DNA from 4 places in the Salinimonas marina genome. Region 2 is predicted to be linked to each of the others. Evidence: predicted binding sites of a transcription regulator. Region 2 holds the regulator's gene; each other region holds the start of a gene.
What was found. Region 2 encodes sigma-54, which starts transcription at its own class of promoters, with help from an activator protein. Its sites were predicted from a motif close to GTTGGCACGNNNNTNGNNT; they were not measured.
Positions count from the first base shown of each region.

Region 1: the regulator sigma-54 is predicted to act here: its motif matches at 2,544-2,562, upstream of IT774_RS02415 (PspA/IM30 family protein).
Region 3: the regulator sigma-54 is predicted to act here: its motif matches at 2,757-2,775, upstream of IT774_RS15380 (P-II family nitrogen regulator).
Region 4: the regulator sigma-54 is predicted to act here: its motif matches at 3,521-3,539, upstream of IT774_RS12540 (flagellar basal body rod protein FlgF).

Region 1 covers NZ_CP064795.1:544,306-549,079, forward strand. The annotation lists partial or broken gene IT774_RS02400 (TonB-dependent receptor) at 1-497, opposite strand, end outside; gene dusA (tRNA dihydrouridine(20/20a) synthase DusA) at 897-1,871, shown strand; gene IT774_RS02410 (hypothetical protein) at 2,070-2,363, shown strand; gene IT774_RS02415 (PspA/IM30 family protein) at 2,651-3,316, shown strand; gene IT774_RS02420 (PspC domain-containing protein) at 3,335-3,541, shown strand; gene IT774_RS02425 (hypothetical protein) at 3,541-3,885, shown strand; gene IT774_RS02430 (DUF2333 family protein) at 3,981-4,774, shown strand, end outside.
Region 2 covers NZ_CP064795.1:3,063,449-3,068,222, reverse strand. The annotation lists gene mgtE (magnesium transporter) at 1-229, opposite strand, end outside; gene IT774_RS13765 (HPr family phosphocarrier protein) at 389-661, opposite strand; gene rapZ (RNase adapter RapZ) at 658-1,506, opposite strand; gene ptsN (PTS IIA-like nitrogen regulatory protein PtsN) at 1,543-1,986, opposite strand; gene hpf (ribosome hibernation promoting factor) at 1,996-2,283, opposite strand; gene IT774_RS13745 (RNA polymerase factor sigma-54) at 2,315-3,799, opposite strand; gene lptB (LPS export ABC transporter ATP-binding protein) at 3,880-4,605, opposite strand; gene lptA (lipopolysaccharide transport periplasmic protein LptA) at 4,608-4,774, opposite strand, start outside.
Region 3 covers NZ_CP064795.1:3,420,619-3,425,392, reverse strand. The annotation lists gene mrcB (penicillin-binding protein 1B) at 1-313, shown strand, start outside; gene IT774_RS17820 (hypothetical protein) at 381-506, opposite strand; gene IT774_RS18100 (hypothetical protein) at 788-931, opposite strand; partial or broken gene IT774_RS15390 (DUF808 domain-containing protein) at 940-1,698, opposite strand; gene IT774_RS15385 (hypothetical protein) at 1,800-2,648, opposite strand; gene IT774_RS15380 (P-II family nitrogen regulator) at 2,826-3,164, shown strand; gene IT774_RS15375 (ammonium transporter) at 3,195-4,442, shown strand; gene IT774_RS15370 (DUF4870 family protein) at 4,600-4,774, opposite strand, start outside.
Region 4 covers NZ_CP064795.1:2,806,600-2,811,373, forward strand. The annotation lists gene flgJ (flagellar assembly peptidoglycan hydrolase FlgJ) at 1-85, opposite strand, end outside; gene IT774_RS12525 (flagellar basal body P-ring protein FlgI) at 85-1,197, opposite strand; gene flgH (flagellar basal body L-ring protein FlgH) at 1,207-1,887, opposite strand; gene flgG (flagellar basal-body rod protein FlgG) at 1,900-2,688, opposite strand; gene IT774_RS12540 (flagellar basal body rod protein FlgF) at 2,737-3,480, opposite strand; gene flgE (flagellar hook protein FlgE) at 3,619-4,774, opposite strand, start outside.

The DNA of each region.
Region 1 (4,774 bases), 1.2 Mb from region 2:
AGGCGTGGATTGCCGCGGGTGGTGTCAGGAGTTATGACATTGATCACCCCATGCAGGGCATTGGAGCCATACAGCGCCGAGGCGGGGCCTTTAAGCACTTCAATACGCTGCGCCATTTCGGTATGGGCTTCGAACAATTCGTTGATATTACAAAAGCCGGCGGCCCGTAATGGAATATTGTCCTCGGCCGCCAGCACCCCACCGCAGGCGCCGGCACCGGTTAGCACCGCAGAGCGCAGCGCCGGCAGATACTCCTGGCCATTGCCACGCTGAACGCCAGCCCCGGCTACATAATTAAGCACCTGCTGAATATGCTGCGCTGAGGTTAGTTTGAGCTGCGCTTCTAAGACGGCTGAGGTCACAATATCCGTGTCGTTGAAGGTGTTGCTCAAACGCGAGCCGGTAGTGGTAATTCGCTCAATATCAGCCGGTACCTGGGCTTTGGTAATGGGTGCACAAGCCAGCAGGCCGACACACAGGGCCAGTCGAAACGCCATAAAGAGTCCTTTATTGATGATCACAGAAAAACGCCAAACAGGCGGCTATCATGCCAGTGTCTGTATAGCAGAGCCATACAGGTGCGATAACCAGCGTGTTTTTACGAGCTACACAGCGAAAAGTTGGTAAAGCGGCGGGTCTGGTCATAACAAAAGGGCTCGGCAGTACCCAGGCAGACAAAAGGGTCAGTAATATTAAAGCAGCTCACCCTGGATTTTCTGAGGTGACAAAATACGGTATACTGCGCGCGTCGCGCCACCGTCGTGAAAAGTAGCATCGGCTACTTGCTGGTGGGTACTGCCCAACACAATGCGCGAACACGATAATTTTGCAGACAAGTCATCGAGGTATCAGCTGTGTCAATCACCCCCTTTAACCGCCAGTTTTCAGTTGCTCCAATGCTGGATTGGACTGATCGGCATTGTCGTTATTTTTTGCGACAGTTATCACAGCATACGTTGTTGTACACCGAGATGGTCACCACCGGGGCCTTGATCTTTGGTAAAGGCGATTACCTGGCCTTTAATGAGGCCGAGCACCCGGTGGCATTGCAGTTGGGCGGCAGCGATGCTGCCGATATGGCGCGGTGCGCGGTGATGGCGCAGGAGCGCGGCTATGATGAAGTCAATATCAATGTTGGCTGTCCGTCAGATCGGGTGAAAAATGGTAGCTTTGGGGCTTGTCTGATGGCGCAGCCAGAAATGGTGGCGGCCTCGGTTAAAGCAATGCAACAGGATGTGGACATTCCGGTGACCGTAAAATGCCGGATTGGCATCGACGATATGGATGAATATGAAGATTTTTCCCGTTTCATTGATATCGTGGCCGAGGCCGGGTGCGACACCTTTATTGTGCATGCCCGTAAAGCCTGGTTAAAAGGCCTGAGTCCTAAAGAAAATCGTGAAGTGCCGCCGCTTAACTACCCGCGGGTTCATCAGTTAAAACAAGCCTATCCCGGTCTGAATATCAGTATTAATGGGGGTATAAAAACCCTGGAGCAAACCCGGGAGCAGCTGCAACAGGTGGATGGGGTGATGATGGGGCGTGAGATTTATGCCAACCCTTATTTATTGAGCCAGGTCGATGCGGCTATTTTTGGTGATGCTCACAAGATCCCGTCCCGGTCCGACATTGTGCATATTATGCAGCGCTATATCGAACAGCAGGACGAGCCTTATTTCAAGCCGTGGCACGTTGCCCGTCATATGCTGGGGCTTTTTCAAAATCAGGTGGGAGGACGTATTTGGCGTCGCTATCTGAGTCAGCACGGCACGGGTAAGAATCCGGATCCGAATTTGTTGATGAATGCGCTGGCACAGGTTGAACAGGCGCAACAGGAAGCCGCAGAATACCGGGCCAGCCAGGTTGGTTAAAAAGACTAACCTTAATAGTAAATTTGGCCAAATAATAACCTGCGCTAATTTTGAACGATTTCTTACTCCTACAATAAAATCAATAACAATATAGAAAACAGTACCTTAAAAAAATTTAAGGTACTGGCACACCTTTCGCAATCCTCTTGGTATCGGCAAAACAACTTGCCCACTTAACCAAAATCTGAGGATAACACCATGAAAGCTACACACTTTTTCACCGCTGCCCTTTTTGCTACTTCTGTTGCTTCTGCGCCGGTTATGGCCCAGCAGGCCTCGGTGGAAAAGGTAGTAGGCAGCATGATTAACAACCTGATGGTCCAGACCTCTTATGAAATTCATCAGGATGTGGAGCAAGCCGTCGCTAACACTGTTTACTTTTTTGAACCCACGGTCACCGACAAGCTTCGTGGTAATGTCAGTATTCAGGATTTGTCAGCATCGCTGAAGCATGACGATAACCAGACCGACCAGGACGATGAGCAACTGTAGCTTTCTGACCTAGTACAAAGAGCAGCTCCAGTAGCTGCTTTTTTTGTGCGTGTTTTTAGTGATGGTGAAAACAACTACCAGCTTAGTGAATTTGACCAATTGTTGGCAGGACGCCTGTGACACCATTAGCACTGTCGTGTTTGAATCTTATTAATTTCTTTTTTATCAATGCTTTATATATTTGGTACGACAATTGTAATACCTAATTAGAAATGACGATATACAGGCGATGGCGCGAGCGCTATTGCAGGGTTACCCCCACAGTATTGTTTACCCAGGAGACCACTATGGGCCTATTTACCAGAGCTTCCGACATTGTTCATGCAAACCTCAACGCCATGCTGGATAAAGCCGAAGATCCCCACAAAATGCTGAGATTGACCGCCGAAGAAATTGAAGAGGCCATTGATGAGGCCCGGCAGGTCAGCGCCCGCCATATTAGTGCCTGCAAGCAGTCGCAGCGAGAACAACAGCAGCATCAACGGGCGGCTGACCGCTGGGAACAAAAAGCCCGGCTGGCGGTAGCAGCTGATGATGATGCCAAAGCACGGCATGCACTAGCCCGTAAACATGCCTGTGATGCCAGTATTTCGCAGTTGCAGCAAAATCTGACACAGCATGAAGAGACGCTGGCCCGGCTGGAACAAGATATCAGCCGGTTACAGCAAATCCGTGGCGAGGCGCAGCGACGTTTGGCGCGCCCGCAGCCGCAAAATTCCGCCCGTTCAGCAGCCGGCATAACCATCAATAGCCCTTCACCATCGGCCAATGCGGCAGAACTTGACCGGATGCAACAAAATATTGAGCAGCTCCACACCCGCCTGAATCGTTATACCGCTTCAGACTCAGCGAATCAGACCGTGGCGGAAGCCTTCAAAACCCTGCAACGGGATGAGGCGGTTGAAACAGAGCTGACACAATTAAAGCAACAACGTGCTGATGTTTCAGCCTAACTGAATAAACGGAGTACAATGATGAAAACTGTGCATTCTGATAAACGTGTTCACCGCATAATGAGCCAGTCGGTCATTAGCGGCGTATGTGCTGGACTGGCCCGTTATTTTGGTATCGATGCGCTGTGGGTTAGGATCGCAGCGGTGGTCGCCCTGTGTATGATGCCTGCATTAACATTGGTAGCCTATCTGGCAGCGGTCATTATCTTGCCACGGTGGTCGTAATGAAAAATTTATTCATTGCCATCGTTATTGCTGCATTAGCGGCCTGGGCACTGGGGGGCGCAATAGAGCGCTGGTTGGATGTTTCCATCCATTTTAGTGATCAGCTGATGACCCCGCTTGATGGCCTGGTGGTTTTTTTAGTGCTCGCAGTTGTGTTTGCAATAATAGGCTTTATAGTGGCGATCAGTATGGTCGGCGCGCTTATTCTTGGGGTTATGGCCGCCGCCGCAGGGTTGCTGGTTTTCGGTATTGGTTTGTTTTGGCCGGTATTGTTGGTGGTTGCCCTGGTGATGATGGTTCGTGCCAGCAACCGTTCGGCAACATCTCATCGCGCCAGCCCTTAATGTGATCAGTAACCCGAAAAATTTGTTTGGAAGCCACCCGTATTTGATTATGCTGGTGGCTTTCATTATCAACCATAAGGAAAGCAAAGTTGAGCATTAAACAGCATTTAAATGTTAAACGTATCGGGGCCGCCGTGGCCTTGCTACTGGTTATTTTCTGGATAATTGGCTGGTACTGGAGTCTTTCCCCGTCTACTTTTGATGTTAAGAAAAGGGTAGCTGCGCAAGCCCAAAGCCGTGAGCACACCGAGGTACCCGGGTATACGATGACCACTACGATGATTTTGGTGGCCGAAACCCTGTTAGATAAGCCCGGGGGATATCTGTCGAATGATGTCATGCCGCCAGGCGTGCTGTTGGACGATATGCCCGCCTGGGAGTTCGGGGTGCTGGAAATGACCCGGGACCTGGCAATGTCGATGCGCAAGGATTTTAGTCGCTCGCAGTCCCAATCGGTAGAAAACAAGCACATCTCCAAAGCCGTGCCGCAATTCAACATGGATCATAAAAACTGGATGTTTCCTGCCGCCGAGTCCAGTTATCGTAAAGGTATCGATCTGGTGTACCAGTACCGTGCAGAACTGGTAGATCCGGCAAATCGCAGCAGTCAGTTTTATACCCGTGCGGATAACCTGCGCGAATGGCTGAAAATGGTAGAAAAACGCCTGGGAAGCTATTCGCAGCGGCTAAGCGCGAGTGTGGGATCGGCGCGTATCAACACGGATATGGCCGGCCAGCGTAATGCCAAAAACAAAGCTCAGGTGTCAGAAAGCCATATTCAGACCAGCTGGTGGAAACTGGATAATGTGTTTTTTGAAGCTAAAGGTGCTTCATGGGCCATGCTACAATACCTCAAAGCTGCTGAAGTTGAATTTGCCGATGTCCTGGA
Region 2 (4,774 bases):
GCACTTCTTCAGACAGTTCCTCTAAGATATCGCCATGGGCATCACCGTCTATCAGCTCCCACAGCTCATCCCGGGTCTTGGTGGGGCTGGATTCGAGAATAAGTGCCACATCAGAAGGGGGGAACTCGTGCAGCATCTTGCGCACCGACACAAAACGGCCATCCGCCAGCGCCGCATTCAGCGTGCGAAGCTGGCTCTGTGCAAATTTTGATTCTAGCGCTTCTGCCACAAATAAAACCTTATTAAGGAAACATAATCCTGATGCAGAACAAACCCCAGCAGGTTAAGCGGATACCGCGCCCGCATTGTTTATTCTGGTTGCAGCGAAAACCTGCACCTACTTACCCAGGGCGATACCACCTCACTTTCAGTGGACATGCCGCCCGGGTTATTCTGCCTCGTTAAATCTGCCGACAATAAGCGCTTCGATAGCACTCATGGCCGCTTCGGCATCCGGGCCTTCACACACTACTTTGACCTGCTCACCCTGATGGCTCTCCAGCATCATCAGCCCCAGCACACTATGGGCCTCGGCGCTTTTCTCTTCTTTTATCAGGGTGATTTGGGCATCAAACTGATTGGCCAGTTGCACCAGCTGCGTCGCCGCGCGGGCATGCAAACCCAGCTTATTCACAATAGTCAGTTGTTTTTCGACGGTCATTCTTTGTTGAGCTCCCGATGACGTATCTGCACATCCGGATGAATGTCACGGAATGTTTTGGCCAGGGTTTCTGACACAAATACTGAGCGATGCTGACCACCGGTGCAGCCGATAGCAACGGTCACATAACTGCGGTTGTTGCGCTCCAGGTGCGGTAACCAGGTGGTGATCAGATTCTGTATCTGCCAGATGAATTTGGTGACAATGGGCTGGGCGCCTAAAAAGACTTCCACCGGGCCGTCCAGGCCGGTTAAATGCTTCAAATCCGGTTCCCAGTGGGGATTAGGTAAAAAGCGGGCGTCAAACACATAATCAGCGTCTTTAGGAATGCCGTGTTTAAAGCCAAAGGATTCAAATACCAGCACCAGTCTGGAGCTTTTTTTACCCAGTATTCGTTCACGAATAAGCTCAGCCAACTGATGAATCGACAATGAGTCAGTATCAATGTATAAGTCAGCGCGCTCGGCGATGGGGGCCAGTAGCTCCCGCTCAGTATGGATCGCTTCGGCCAACGACTTTTTCAACCGGGCCAATGGATGTAACCGGCGGGTTTCGCTGAATCGTTTCACCAGAATATCATCACTGGCATCAATATAAACGATGGTCATGGACCAGGATTCGGGCAGGTAATCGAGAATTTCAACCAGTTCGGTAGGATCTTCAGGCAGATTTCGAACATCAATGCTTACTGCCACCTGGTCAAATTGTTCTGACACCGAGTGCGTCAGGGCAGGCAGTAAATTGACCGGGATATTATCAACACAATAGTAACCCAAATCTTCCAGGGCCCGCAGTGCTACTGACTTGCCAGACCCGGAACGACCGCTGATAATAATAAGCTTCAAAGCGCTGCTCCATGATATACGCGTTAGCGAAGGATGTTATTGTAAAGCGGCGAAAATGTCATCACCTGTTTGCGCCCGGCGAATGGCTTTTACGGTATCTTTGTCGCTGAGTTTCCCTGCGACCATGGCCAGGGTCTGTAAGTGACCTTCGGTTTGTTCCTCTGGCACCAGCAGGGTAAAGAAAATATCTACAGGTTTGTTGTCAATGGCATCAAAATCGATGGCAGGATCACTGGTCACCACTATGGCAATCACCCGGTCCAGACCCGGTAAACGGCCATGAGGTAACGCAATGCCGTTACCAATACCGGTGCTGCCCATTTTTTCCCGGGACATCAGGGCGTTCATGACCGCAGTTTCATCCACTTCGGGATTGTTGTCAGAAGCGATGCCACTGATGACTTCCAGAATACGCTTTTTACTATTGCACTGGACCGCACATTTTGTGCGGTCCAGGCTTATGATGGCTTGTATATCCATAGTGACAGACTAATGTTTTTTCAGTTTTTCCTTATGCTTGATAACCTGCCTATCCAGTTTATCGACCATGCTATCAATGGCTGCATACATATCGGTATTTTCTGACGAAGCAAAGACTTCTGCTCCACTTAGGTGAACCGTAGCTTCCGCTTTCTGCGTTATCTTTTCCACGTTCAAAATAACATGAACATTGGAAATATGGTCAAAATGGCGCTCCAGCTTACTGAATTTTGTATCGACATAATTACGCAAAGAGTCAGTGATCTCAATATGATGACCAGTAAGATTGATTTGCATAGTTCGCCTTCCTTATTGTGAGCTAGCCTTATTAAATCAGGCTTTTGCGTTGGTTCGACGGTGGGATCGATAACGATTCCCGATATTTTGCAATTGTCCGCCGGGCAACTTTTATTCCTTGCTCGGCCAACACATCTGCAATTTTGCTATCGCTAAGTGGCTTGCTGGGTGTTTCAGCCGCCACCAGCTTTTTAATCAGGGCCCGTATGGCGGTGGAAGAACACTCGCCGCCAGACTCCGTAGCCACATGGCTTGAGAAGAAATATTTCAGCTCAAAGATACCACGAGGGGTGTGCATATACTTCTGGGTCGTGACCCGGGAAATCGTTGATTCGTGCATGTCCACCATCTCGGCAACATCATTCAGCACCATGGGCTTCATCATCTCGGGCCCATGTTCAAAAAAGCCCATTTGTTGCTGCACAATACAATTCGCCACCTTCAGCAGCGTATCATTACGCGACTCGAGGCTTTTGATAAACCATTTTGCTTCCTGCATATGCGAACGAATAAACTGCGAATCACTGCTGTTGCGAGCCCGCCGGCTCATCGCAGCGTATTGTTGATTTACGCTCAGTTTTGGCAAACTGTCCGGATTTAGCTCTACTGACCAGCGGCCATTCTTTTTGGCTACCGACACATCCGGAATCACATACTCAGGTTCTTTGGTGATCAGCGCACTGCCAGGACGAGGATTCAGGGTTTGCAGTAACCGCATAGCCTCTCGCAGCTGATCTTCTTTGAGCTTACTTTTGCGCATCAGGGTGCGGTAGTCTTTACTGCTCAGTAAATCAGAGTAATCCTCAATCAGGCTGCGGGCTTCTTCCAGCCAGGGGGTATCAGGGGCAAACTGGCGTAATTGCACCAGCAGACATTCCTGGGGAGTGCGTGAGCCGGAACCTAAAGGATCAAACAACTGGATGCGCTTTAACACACACTCCACTTCATCTTCTTCCACCGGCTCTTCGGTTTCATCGCTGTTCACGCTTTGCAGAATTTCTTCCACCGATACAGTCAGATACCCTGACTCATCAATTGAGTCGATAATCGCCATCGCGATGGCGCGATCTGTTTCTGAAAAGTGGGTGAGGCGCATTTGCCACAGCAGGTGAGCCTGAATGTCATCAGTGGTTTCACCCTGAAATACCTGGTCTTCGTCACTGCCAGGCCCCGGAGCCGGGGCTGAAGAGGCGGAATAATACTCATCCCAGGTGCTGTCGATAGGCAGCTCGTCCGGCAAATCATTTTTCTCCAGCGCTTCGCCAGAGTCCATGTTGTCACCGGCCGTAGCGGAGGCCTCGATATTGTCGGAATCGCTGTTGCTGTCCTGGTTGTTTTTCTCTGCCCCGTCGTTGTCACTACTTTCATCTACTTCCAGCAAAGGGTTTGAGTCCAGCGCTTCCTGAATCTCCTGCTGAAGGTCGAGTGTCGACAACTGCAATAGCCGAATGGCCTGCTGCAGTTGCGGGGTCATAGTTAACTGTTGACTAAATTTTAGCTGTAAAGATGGTTTCATCTACGTCTTATTTTAAACTCGGGTGCATGTGTAAGTTTTCCGGTGAAACACCGGGTATAAGATCATCCCTAATACCCACACTATAGCTTGAATTGTTCACCAAGGTATACATCACGCACTTTCTGGTTGCTTAATACTTGCTCCGCACTGCCTTGCGCGATGAGCTCTCCATGACTAACGATGTAGGCTTCCTCACATACATCCAGGGTTTCCCGTACGTTATGGTCGGTAATGAGGATCCCAATGCCCCGGTCACGTAAATGCTGAATAATCTTTTTTATATCATTGACTGAGATTGGATCAACACCGGCAAATGGTTCATCCAACAGAATGAACTGCGGATTAGCGGCCAGTGCCCGGGCAATTTCCACCCGTCGACGCTCGCCGCCGGACAAACTCATACCAGTACTATTACGTATATGGTTGATATTAAATTCATCAAGTAGGGCATCAGCTTCTTCTTCACGTTTTTGTGAATCCAAATCGCTGCGGGTTTGTAAAATCGCCATGATATTTTCGTGAACTGTCAGTTTTCGAAAAATAGAGGCTTCCTGCGGCAGGTAGCCAATCCCCTGACGGGCACGTTCATGCATCGGCTGATGCGTGAGTTCGTTATCATCGATGGTGATTTTGCCTTTATCCAGCGCGACCAGGCCCACAATCATGTAAAACGTGGTGGTTTTACCTGCGCCGTTGGGGCCAAGCAAACCCACAATCTGACCGGTGGATACCGACAGACTGACATCCAGTACCACCTGTCGGGATTTATACGATTTTGCCAGGTTCCGGGCTGTCAGTGTTGCCATACTTATTTGTCACCTTGCGTATCATTCTTACCGTCGGTGTCACCCTGCTTGTCCTCAGACTCATCACTTAATTTTTTTACCGCCTGCGGACGAAATACGGTGGTGACCCGGCTATCATCATTGCCGTCACTGCTGGTCGCCATCAATTGTTCTTTCATCATGTCATAAG
Region 3 (4,774 bases), 360 kb from region 2:
CAGCACCGTCTGGGTAGGCAACGATGACAACCAGTCGGTTAATCTGACCGGCGCCAGTGGCGCGCTGCCGGTGTTTATCAATTATCAGAAGATGCAGGCGCCCAAATCATTGTCCCGTCGTTTTCCCAGAGGCCTGGGAATTGCCCACTTTAATCAGAAAACCGGCGAAGTAATTGTGGCCGGATGCCCGGACTCACTGAGTGTACCGGCTATTTTAGAGGTGTTGCCGCCACCACGCACAGACTGTCGGGGTAAAGCAATAGATTCATCGGGCGACGAAAAAGAAAAAAGCTGGTGGGAACGCTGGTTTTAGCAAAAAGGCCCTTATCTGGTCTGTTCAACAAACCGGATAAGGGCGAGGTCCCTGGGGAGTGACAAAGTCAGTTGGCGCAGGCGTGTTTACGGCGCCCCATCAGTTTGTATATGCTGCTGAAAATGACCGCGCTGGCGGCAAACGCCACCAGCGGTGCCATAGCGGCTAAAAATACGGCGGTATAGCTAATCATAGTGGCCTCACTTAAACCCTGTGCTGGCAACAACAATCAGACCTAATCCGGGTCTGCCAATACCAACGGTTAATGCCCGTATTGTGTTATCGGTGGGCAATTTATTGTTTAGTTGCATAGACCATAGCGATAGTTGTGCCATCTCGAAGTTATATTTTAACGGTATGATTTTTAAGTAAAAATATTCATGCCGGGGATAGGTGGGACAGCCCGATGCCTAAATCGCTACTTTTTAGTGGATAAGGCATCGAGAAAGTGGTGAAAACCACCACTTCTGCGGATTAATTTTTGAATTTGAGCAGCAGGGTTATCAGACCGACCACCACCGCGCCGCCAATAAAGCCGGTAACCCCATCTACTGCCACACTGGCTAAGGTCGCCCAGGCGCCAGCAGCTGCGACTATAGGGGCGGTGACATGATGCAATATCTCAATACTGTGGGTTAAAATACCTCCCCCACCAAAAACATCGCAATGGTGCCCACAAAGGCCAGGGTTTTCATCAACAATGGCGCGCCGATAAGTAATGCCCGCCCTGCCAGCCGCTGCAGTTGATTAAAGCCACCGGTTAATGATTTTCTGAGCAGGTACAGCCCCACGTCATCCAGTTTCACAATGGCCGCCACCAAACCGTAAACCCCAAAGGTGATCGCCACGCTTAGTGCGCACAGCACCCCAACCTGGGTGGTAAAGCTGGCTTGCTGAACCGTACCCAACGCAATCACAATAATTTCTGCCGATAAGATAAAGTCAGTACGAATGGCGCCTTTGATTTTATCCCGCTCTAAAGCAACCAAATCAATATCTTCGGTAGCCAGTTGCTGAAGACGGACACTGGCTTCGGTGGGGGAGTCTTTGGGAAACAACCGGTGAATTACCTTCTCGGCTCCTTCGTAACATAAATACAAGCCGCCCAGCACCAGTAATACGGTGATAAGCATAGGCAGCCAGGCGCTGATCAGTAAGGCGGCAGGAACCAGAATAACCTTATTCAGCAATGACCCTTTGGCGACCGCCCAGACTACCGGAAGTTCACGATCGGCCCGCACCCCCTGAACCTGATTGGCATTGAGGGCTAAATCATCGCCTAACACCCCGGCGGTTTTTTTGGCTGCCACTTTAGACATCACCGAAACATCATCAAGCAGGGTGGCAATATCATCTATTAAAGCCAGTAAATTTGCTGCCGCCACGTGCAGAACTCCTTGTTAATCTCAGTCATTACCCACCATGGGTGAATGGTTTTGTCAAAACGACCCATCTGCTAGACGCTACCGGCTTTTGGTGAAAATAGCTAGCGCTTAACGGTGTGCTGCTGCACCCGTTTGTCGATGGTCTGCTGAAGATGTTTTGTGGGCTCACTGCATTTTAAATTTCCGCCGCTGAGCATACTGACAAACGCCAGAGACTGGTTAACCTTGCCAGCGCAATTTACCGTGACTGGCGCGGCCGGATCTGGCAAAGCCTGTATCTGTGTAATGGTCCGGGTGTCCTGCAGTGTTCGGGTGGTTTTGCCTTGCTGAAACTGTCGGGCCGCTCCGGCCGCCAGCTGATCTTGTTGTTGTGCTCGCACCGCTGAAAAATAACTGGCCGTGGCCTGACGCACAGACCCCCCGATGGTATTCGCAGAGGTCGAAGCAGGCGTTTTTACAGCGGGCGTGTGTTCAGGTGCCGAAATGCGGTCGGTATTTAAAGGCTCGGCGTGGTCTAAATCCGGCGTGTTTGGTAACGGGGCGACCTGAACTGGCAAGGCAGAGCTGTCGGGTTGGGGTGGTTGCGCATTTGCAGCGGTATCTGAAGCGGTGCTTCGAGGCGTGACCACCGGCTGTACCGTTGTGGGTAGTACTGACGTTTGCGACACCGCCCCCGATTTCGCCGGCGCCGGTGTTGGCCGGAATGGTGCACTGTACAGTCTGGCGTTGATGGCTTTTACAACAGAGCGACCGGGCGGCTGAGCAGGTGGATTTGAAAGCGAAGATAGCCATATCAACGCGCCAATAATGGCGATATGAGCCTGCAGCGATAGCGCCACTGGCTTCAGATGCCAGCGCATCGGCTGACGAGCACAGACCGGGCGCCGCGGCGATTGCAGTGACCCGATGTCATCAGCTATAGCTTCCGTATCATGCGGCAGGGCGATCATTGCCGGTATGCTTCCTTATAAATGGGCAAGCGCACCAATACGGTGCAAAAGAGCGCAGATATATCAACGAATATTCCCTTAAGTTGTTGATGATATTAATTTTATATAAATGGCGCAACATTTGTATCAGGGGTAATACTGTTTCATTTTCTGTTTATTACCGGTTTGGAGCCACTTATGAAATTAGTCACCGCTATCATTAAGCCTTTCAGGCTCGATGATGTACGCGAAGCCATCGCAGAGATTGGCATTGAGGGTTTGACCGTCACCGAAGTAAAAGGTTTCGGACGGCAGAAAGGGCACACCGAGCTGTACCGCGGTGCTGAATATCAGGTGGATTTTTTACCCAAAATCAAGCTTGAGATTGCGGTGGATGATGAGCAGGTCGACCGCTTGGTGGAAGGCATCGCCCAGGGCGCCAAAACCGGCAAAATCGGAGACGGTAAAGTATTTGTCTACGACCTTGAACAGGCGGTACGCATTCGTACCGGAGAAAAAGACAGCGAAGCGCTATAGCATTCCTAATTTGTTGCGGAGATCCCCATAATGGAAGTCACTTTTGAGCTGGGCTATGCCCTTGATACATTTTATTTCTTGATGTGCGGCGCGCTGGTCATGTGGATGGCTGCAGGCTTTGCAATGTTAGAAGCCGGTATGGTACGGGCTAAAAATACCACAGAAATTCTGACCAAGAATATCGCCTTATTCGCCATTGCCTGCACCATGTATATGATTTGCGGATATGGCCTGATGTATGGCGGTGATGATTTTAGCCTGGCACTGGCCGGCATCACCGGTGACGGCGCCACCGGCGTAGGCGAAGATGCTGCTACTTACGCCCCTTCGGCCGACTTCTTTTTTCAGGTGGTGTTTGTGGCCACTGCCATGTCAATTGTGTCGGGCGCCGTGGCCGAACGTATGAAGCTTTGGGCTTTTTTGACCTTTGCGGTAGTGATGACAGGCATTATCTATCCTATGGAAGGCGCCTGGACCTGGGGTGGTGAAGATGTGTTTGGTTTGTACAATTTGGCCGACCTGGGATTTGCTGACTTTGCCGGGTCTGGCATTGTACACATGGCAGGCGCGTCGGCGGCACTGGCCGGGGTGCTGGTGTTGGGCCCGCGCAGCGGAAAATATACTGCTGGCGGTAAAATCAATGCTATCCCGGGCGCAAACTTACCGTTGGCTACCTTAGGCACCTTTATTTTGTGGATGGGTTGGTTTGGTTTTAATGGCGGCTCGGTACTGGCCACCGCCAGTGTCGAAAGTGCCAACGCGGTCGCAGTGGTCTTTATGAATACCAATGCGGCGGCGGCTGGAGGCACCATTGCCGCCCTGTTACTGGCGCGGGTACTGTTTAAAAAGGCTGACTTAACCATGGCATTAAACGGCGCTCTGGCCGGGCTGGTGGCCATAACCGCAGAACCGTCTACGCCAACGCCACTGCAAGCCACCCTGTTCGGGGCGTTGGGCGGCATGCTGGTTGTGTTGAGTATCGTGTGGCTGGACAAGCGTAAGATTGATGATCCTGTAGGTGCCATTTCGGTGCATGGTGTGGTCGGTCTGTTGGGGCTGGTGCTGGTCCCGGTTACCAACTCTGAGGTGGCGTTAACCGGCCAGCTGGCCGGTGCGGCAACGATTTTTGCCTGGGTGTTTGTAACGAGCATGCTGGTCTGGCTGGCAATAAAAGCCCTGCTGGGGATCCGCGTCAGCGCCGAAGAAGAATTTGAAGGCGTGGATGCCAGCGAATGTGGGCTGGAGGCGTACCCTGATTTTGCCGGTAGTCGAAAATAACAAACAGACATAAAATGCCTCGCTGATAGTAGCGAGGCATTGTGACTTATCAGGGGGGAATTATAAACTAAAAAGCCCATTGTTAAAGAGTGCAAAAAAACACGACGGCCGTTTTAACGTGTTATTGGTTTTTGACCTGATGGTATGGGCAATTGGTTTATGAATTGTACGCTTTGTTTGACGTGATTTTTGCAAGGCCTTTGATGATTTTATAAATAGACCAGATCCAAACCCCTAATAAAATGAAATAACCAACTACGACAAACGCCAGTATAACCCCAACGATGGATAAGCCTAATCCCCACCAAAATGTGTTTACAATATTGGTATAG
Region 4 (4,774 bases), 260 kb from region 2:
TGGCTTCACGCAATGAGTTCAGACCGCTCAGGTCGTTGGCGTTGCGTGCCATATCCAGTTGATTACGTGTCGGTAAACTATCCATCAGATCACCACCAGTTCGCCACGTAATGCACCGGCCTGGCGCAAGGCTTCCAGGATAGCCATCAGGTCACCTGGCGCCGCGCCCACCTCGTTAACCGCACGAACCAGCTGGTCTAAGGTCACGCCGGGTTCAAATTTGAACATCCGGCTGTCTGCCAAATCCACATCCACTATCGATTGGGTGGTCACCACTGTTTCCCCCTGCCCTAAGGCATTAGGCTGGGAGACCTGTTGGTTTTCGGCAATGGTCACTGTCAATCCGCCGTGGGTGATGGCGGCCGGTAGCAACCGCACATCCTGGCCAATAACAATGGTGCCGGTGCGGCTATTGATAACCACCCGGGCCGGCGCCTTGCCAGGTTCAAATTCAAAATTTTCAAGCGTGGCTAAAAAGCCGACCCGCTGGCCCACATCCCGTGGCGCCGACACCCTTACTGAAGCCGCATCAATCGGCGTCGCGATGCTGTAGCCTTGCTCTGGCTGCGCACCTAATCGCTCGTTGATGGTATCGGCCAGACGCTTGGCGGTAGAAAAGTCCGGATAGTGTAAATTCAGGGTCAGTGTATCGCCGGTGGCAAAGCCCGAGGGTACAGATTGCTCTACCAGTGCACCATTGGGGATCCGACCTACGGTGGGGGTGTTAATCACAATTTTAGAACCGTCCTGGCCCTGGGCGCCAAAGCCACTGACCACCAGACTGCCCTGCGCTACTGCGTATACCTTGCCATCCACACCTTTCAAAAAGGTTTGCAGTAAGGTGCCGCCCTGCAGGCTGCTGGCCTCACCTACTGACGACACCGTAATGTCGATGGTCTGGCCAGGCTTGATGAACGGCGGTAGCTCAGCATGCACGGCCACCGCTGCCACATTTTTAATCTTGGGCTTGGTATTTGGATCCAGGCTGATACCAAAGTTGGTCAGCATGGTACGAAAGCTTTGTTCCGTAAACGGGCTTTGTTCACCGGTGCCAGGCAGACCCACCACCAGGCCATAGCCAATCAGCTGATTCGATCGCACGCCCTGGATATCGGCGACATCTTTGATTCGTTGAGCATGTAGCTGGCTGCTTGTCAGTAATAAACACAACAACATCCACTGGTAAAAAATCTTCATGATATTATCCTAGAACGGCCAGTATGAAGATGAGAAAAACTGGGTCAGCCAGCCTTTTTCCTGGGCCCGGGCAAAACTGCCTGTGCCACTATACTGAATGCGGGCATTAGCGACTTTGGTTGATGTAATTTCGTTTTCCGGGCTGATATCCGCCGGCCGGATGATGCCGGTCAACCGAATGTATTCGTCCCCCTGATTGAGGGTGAGCCACTTTTCGCCCCGAATCACCAGATTCTGATTGGGCAGCACATCCACCACGGTGACAGAGATTGCCCCACTTAAACTATTGCGCTGGTTAGCCTGAGCATCACCGGAAAAATCATTACTGGCGCCGATCCCCAGCTGAATAGACTCACCGCCGATATTGACCGAGTTACCGCCCAGGCCGGCAATCGGCTGAACATTAACGCCGGCATCTTTAGAGGTGGTGGTCCCTGCCGATTTTGTTGCCGCCGTGTTCTCTTCCAGCGAAACCGTTATAATGTCACCTACCCGTCGGGCGGTAACATCGGAATACAGGCTGTTGGCCATATGCGGACGAAACAATGCGCCATCTTCAGCAATGTGCTCGCGTGGAATATCAGGCACCACGGGGGCAAACGAAGGGTCGTTGGCTTCAACCGGGGGCTCGGGGGTACTGTTGCACCCCACCAGCCACGCGGTAATACTGATAACAATAAGATTACGCATTTGAGTCGTCCGTTATAGCTGCTGAATAACCTGACCAAGCATCTGGTCCACCGACGAAATAACCTTTGAGTTCATCTCGTACAAACGCTGGCTTTCAATCAGATTCACCAGCTCTTCAGTCACATTCACATTTGAGGTTTCCAGCGTGCCCTGAGACAACGTACCCAGTCCCTGTAACCCGGGAATCCCCTGAATGGGCGTGCCGCTTGACGCTGTTTCTACAAATAAATTCTGGCCGATGGGCTGCAATCCCGTAGGGTTAATAAAATCAGAGACATTAATCTGCCCCAGCACCTGGTTTTCAGCCTGTCCCCGGGTCGACACCGACACCTCACCATCCTGAGATATCGTCACCTGCTGAGCATCTTCAGGTACGGTGATTTCAGGTTGCAGCAAAAAGCCGGCACCGGAGGTCACAATTTGGCCCTGGTCATTAAGGGTAAACTGGCCATTGCGGGTATAGGCAATGGAGCCATCCGGCTGCAAAATCTCAAAGTAGCCTTTGCCCTGGATAGACATATCGAGTGCATTTTCAGTAGTGAGCAGGTTGCCCTGGGTATGCGCTTTCTGGGTGGCGACGACTTTAGAGCCTGAGCCCAGCATCAAGCCTGATGGGCGCTCAGTATCGGCCGACGAACGCCCTCCCGGCTGATTGATGTTTTGATACAACAAGTCCTCAAATACCGCGCGATCTTTTTTGAATCCTACGGTTGAGGCGTTTGCCAGGTTGTTAGAGACGACGGCAACATCTGTTTGGGCTGCGTCTAAACCGGTTTTACTTATCCATAATGCTGGATGCATAACATACTCCTCAGCCGTATCTTTTTGGGCTGGTTACAAAAATCAAAATTAAAGAATTCTCAACAGTGTATTGCCACGGGTAGACAGTTCATCTGCCTGCTTCATCAGCTTTACCTGCATCTCATAATGACGCTGCAAACTGATCATGCTGACCATTTCATCTACGGCGTTTACATTAGACCCTTCGACCATGCCTGAGCGTATCTGCACGTTTGCATCAGCAAACGGTACACTGCCATCCTTGGTCCGGAATAAGCCATCCTGACCACGCTCAATATTATTCAGTGGCGGGTTTACCAGTTTCAGACGGCCCACCTCCTGAGATACATTCTCAGGCGCCCCCACCGGACGTACTGAAATAGTGCCATCAGAGGCGATATTCAGATTATCCAGGGGCACTGGCAGATAAATGGGGCCGTTATCACCCAGGGCGATATTCCCGTGCATATCCGTCAAAACGCCGTCAGGACCCATCTGAAAACTACCATCGCGAGACATTGCCTCCTGGCCGGTGGCATCCTGCATGGCGAACCAGCCTTTGCCCTGGACGGCGACATCCAGGTCACGGCCGGTCTGCACCATGGCGCCACCCTCATAGTTGTTACTCGGGCTTTCTGTCATCGCGAATACCCGGGTCGGCAATCCTTCGCCGTAAGCCGGCATGCTTCGGGCCTGTTCAAGCTGAGCTTTAAAGCCGGTGGTTTGGGCATTAGCCAGATTATTGGCGCGTACGCCAGTGGCCAGCAGGTCTTGCTTGGCGCCGCTTGCAGCGATATAAAGAAGTTTATCCATGACTGACTTTTGACGTTTTTGACAATTGATAAGCAAGGGGTTGCAAGGGAAGTGCCAATGCTGGAAGTTTGTTCAGGATAAAAACAAAAGGCCGCACATGGCGGCCTTAAAGGGTATGAAAAATAGAAACTTAGGGTATTAACGAATATTCAGAATAGTCTGATTAAGCTGGTTGTTGACTTCCAGCGCCCGGGAATTGGCCTGGAAGTTACGCTGAGCGATAATCAGGTCAATCAGCTCGGTGGTCAGATTCACGTTAGCTTGCTCCAGCGCTGAGGAATTGATTTCACCAAAGGTACCGGTGGTCGCCTCACCCGCCAGCGCTTCGCCTGACTCAATACTTTCTTTCCACTGCGTACTGCTTTGTTGGGTCAAGCCTTGCTCATTGGCAAAGCGCACCAGGGCTACCCGAACAATGGGCTCGGAAGTACCATTAGAAAAGGTCGCCCGCACCAGGCCGTCAGCACCGATATCAATACCGGTCAACCGCCCTACCGGCAAGCCATCCTGTTCCAGCGAGGTAACCTCAAAAGCAGAAGCAAACTGGGTAGGTTCATTAGGCGTGGCTTTATTCGGATTAAGATTGAAATCAATCGCGATCTGCTGCGTATCATCCGAGCCATTAGTTAAAATAGTGTTCCCCAGCGCCTGAGTCACAATTTTATTGTCCTGGCGTACGGTGCCATCCGGGGCTTGGATGCCGACAAAATCCCCGCCCGGGCTAAATTGCAACTTGGCCGCAGACACCGCCGTGGCTCCGCTGCCGATGGCATTGGCTGCCGTGGCTGGATCCGACGTAGTACCATCCGAGTTGACCAGGTTCACTAATTCGTCATCCACTGCGGTGGCCACATACCAGTCATTGGTGGCCGAGGGTGCGCTGTCTTTGATGTAGTAATAGGTCATAACATGACTGTCACCCAGTGAATCATACACTGTGACCGAGGTTGCTGCATTGTAGGTTAAAGGATCTTCCGGATCGAACTGGGCTGGATCCAGGGCGGTATCACTGGCTGGCAGATTCATCCGCAAATCCACTTCTGAGGTTTGCTGCGGCGACCCTGAAGAGTCCGGAATGCGCACCGGCTGTGAGGTACTTAAGGCCACCGAGGCGCTGGTGCCGTCTTTGTTGACCGGAAAACCCAAAAGGTTGTCGCCGTTGCTGTTAACCACAAAATTATCTTCATCCAGCTTGAACTGACCGGCGCGGGTAAAGGAATAATCCCGGGAGGTGATCTCAGAGACAGTGGCAAAAAAACCATTACCGGTCACCGCCAAATCCAGAGCGGTATTG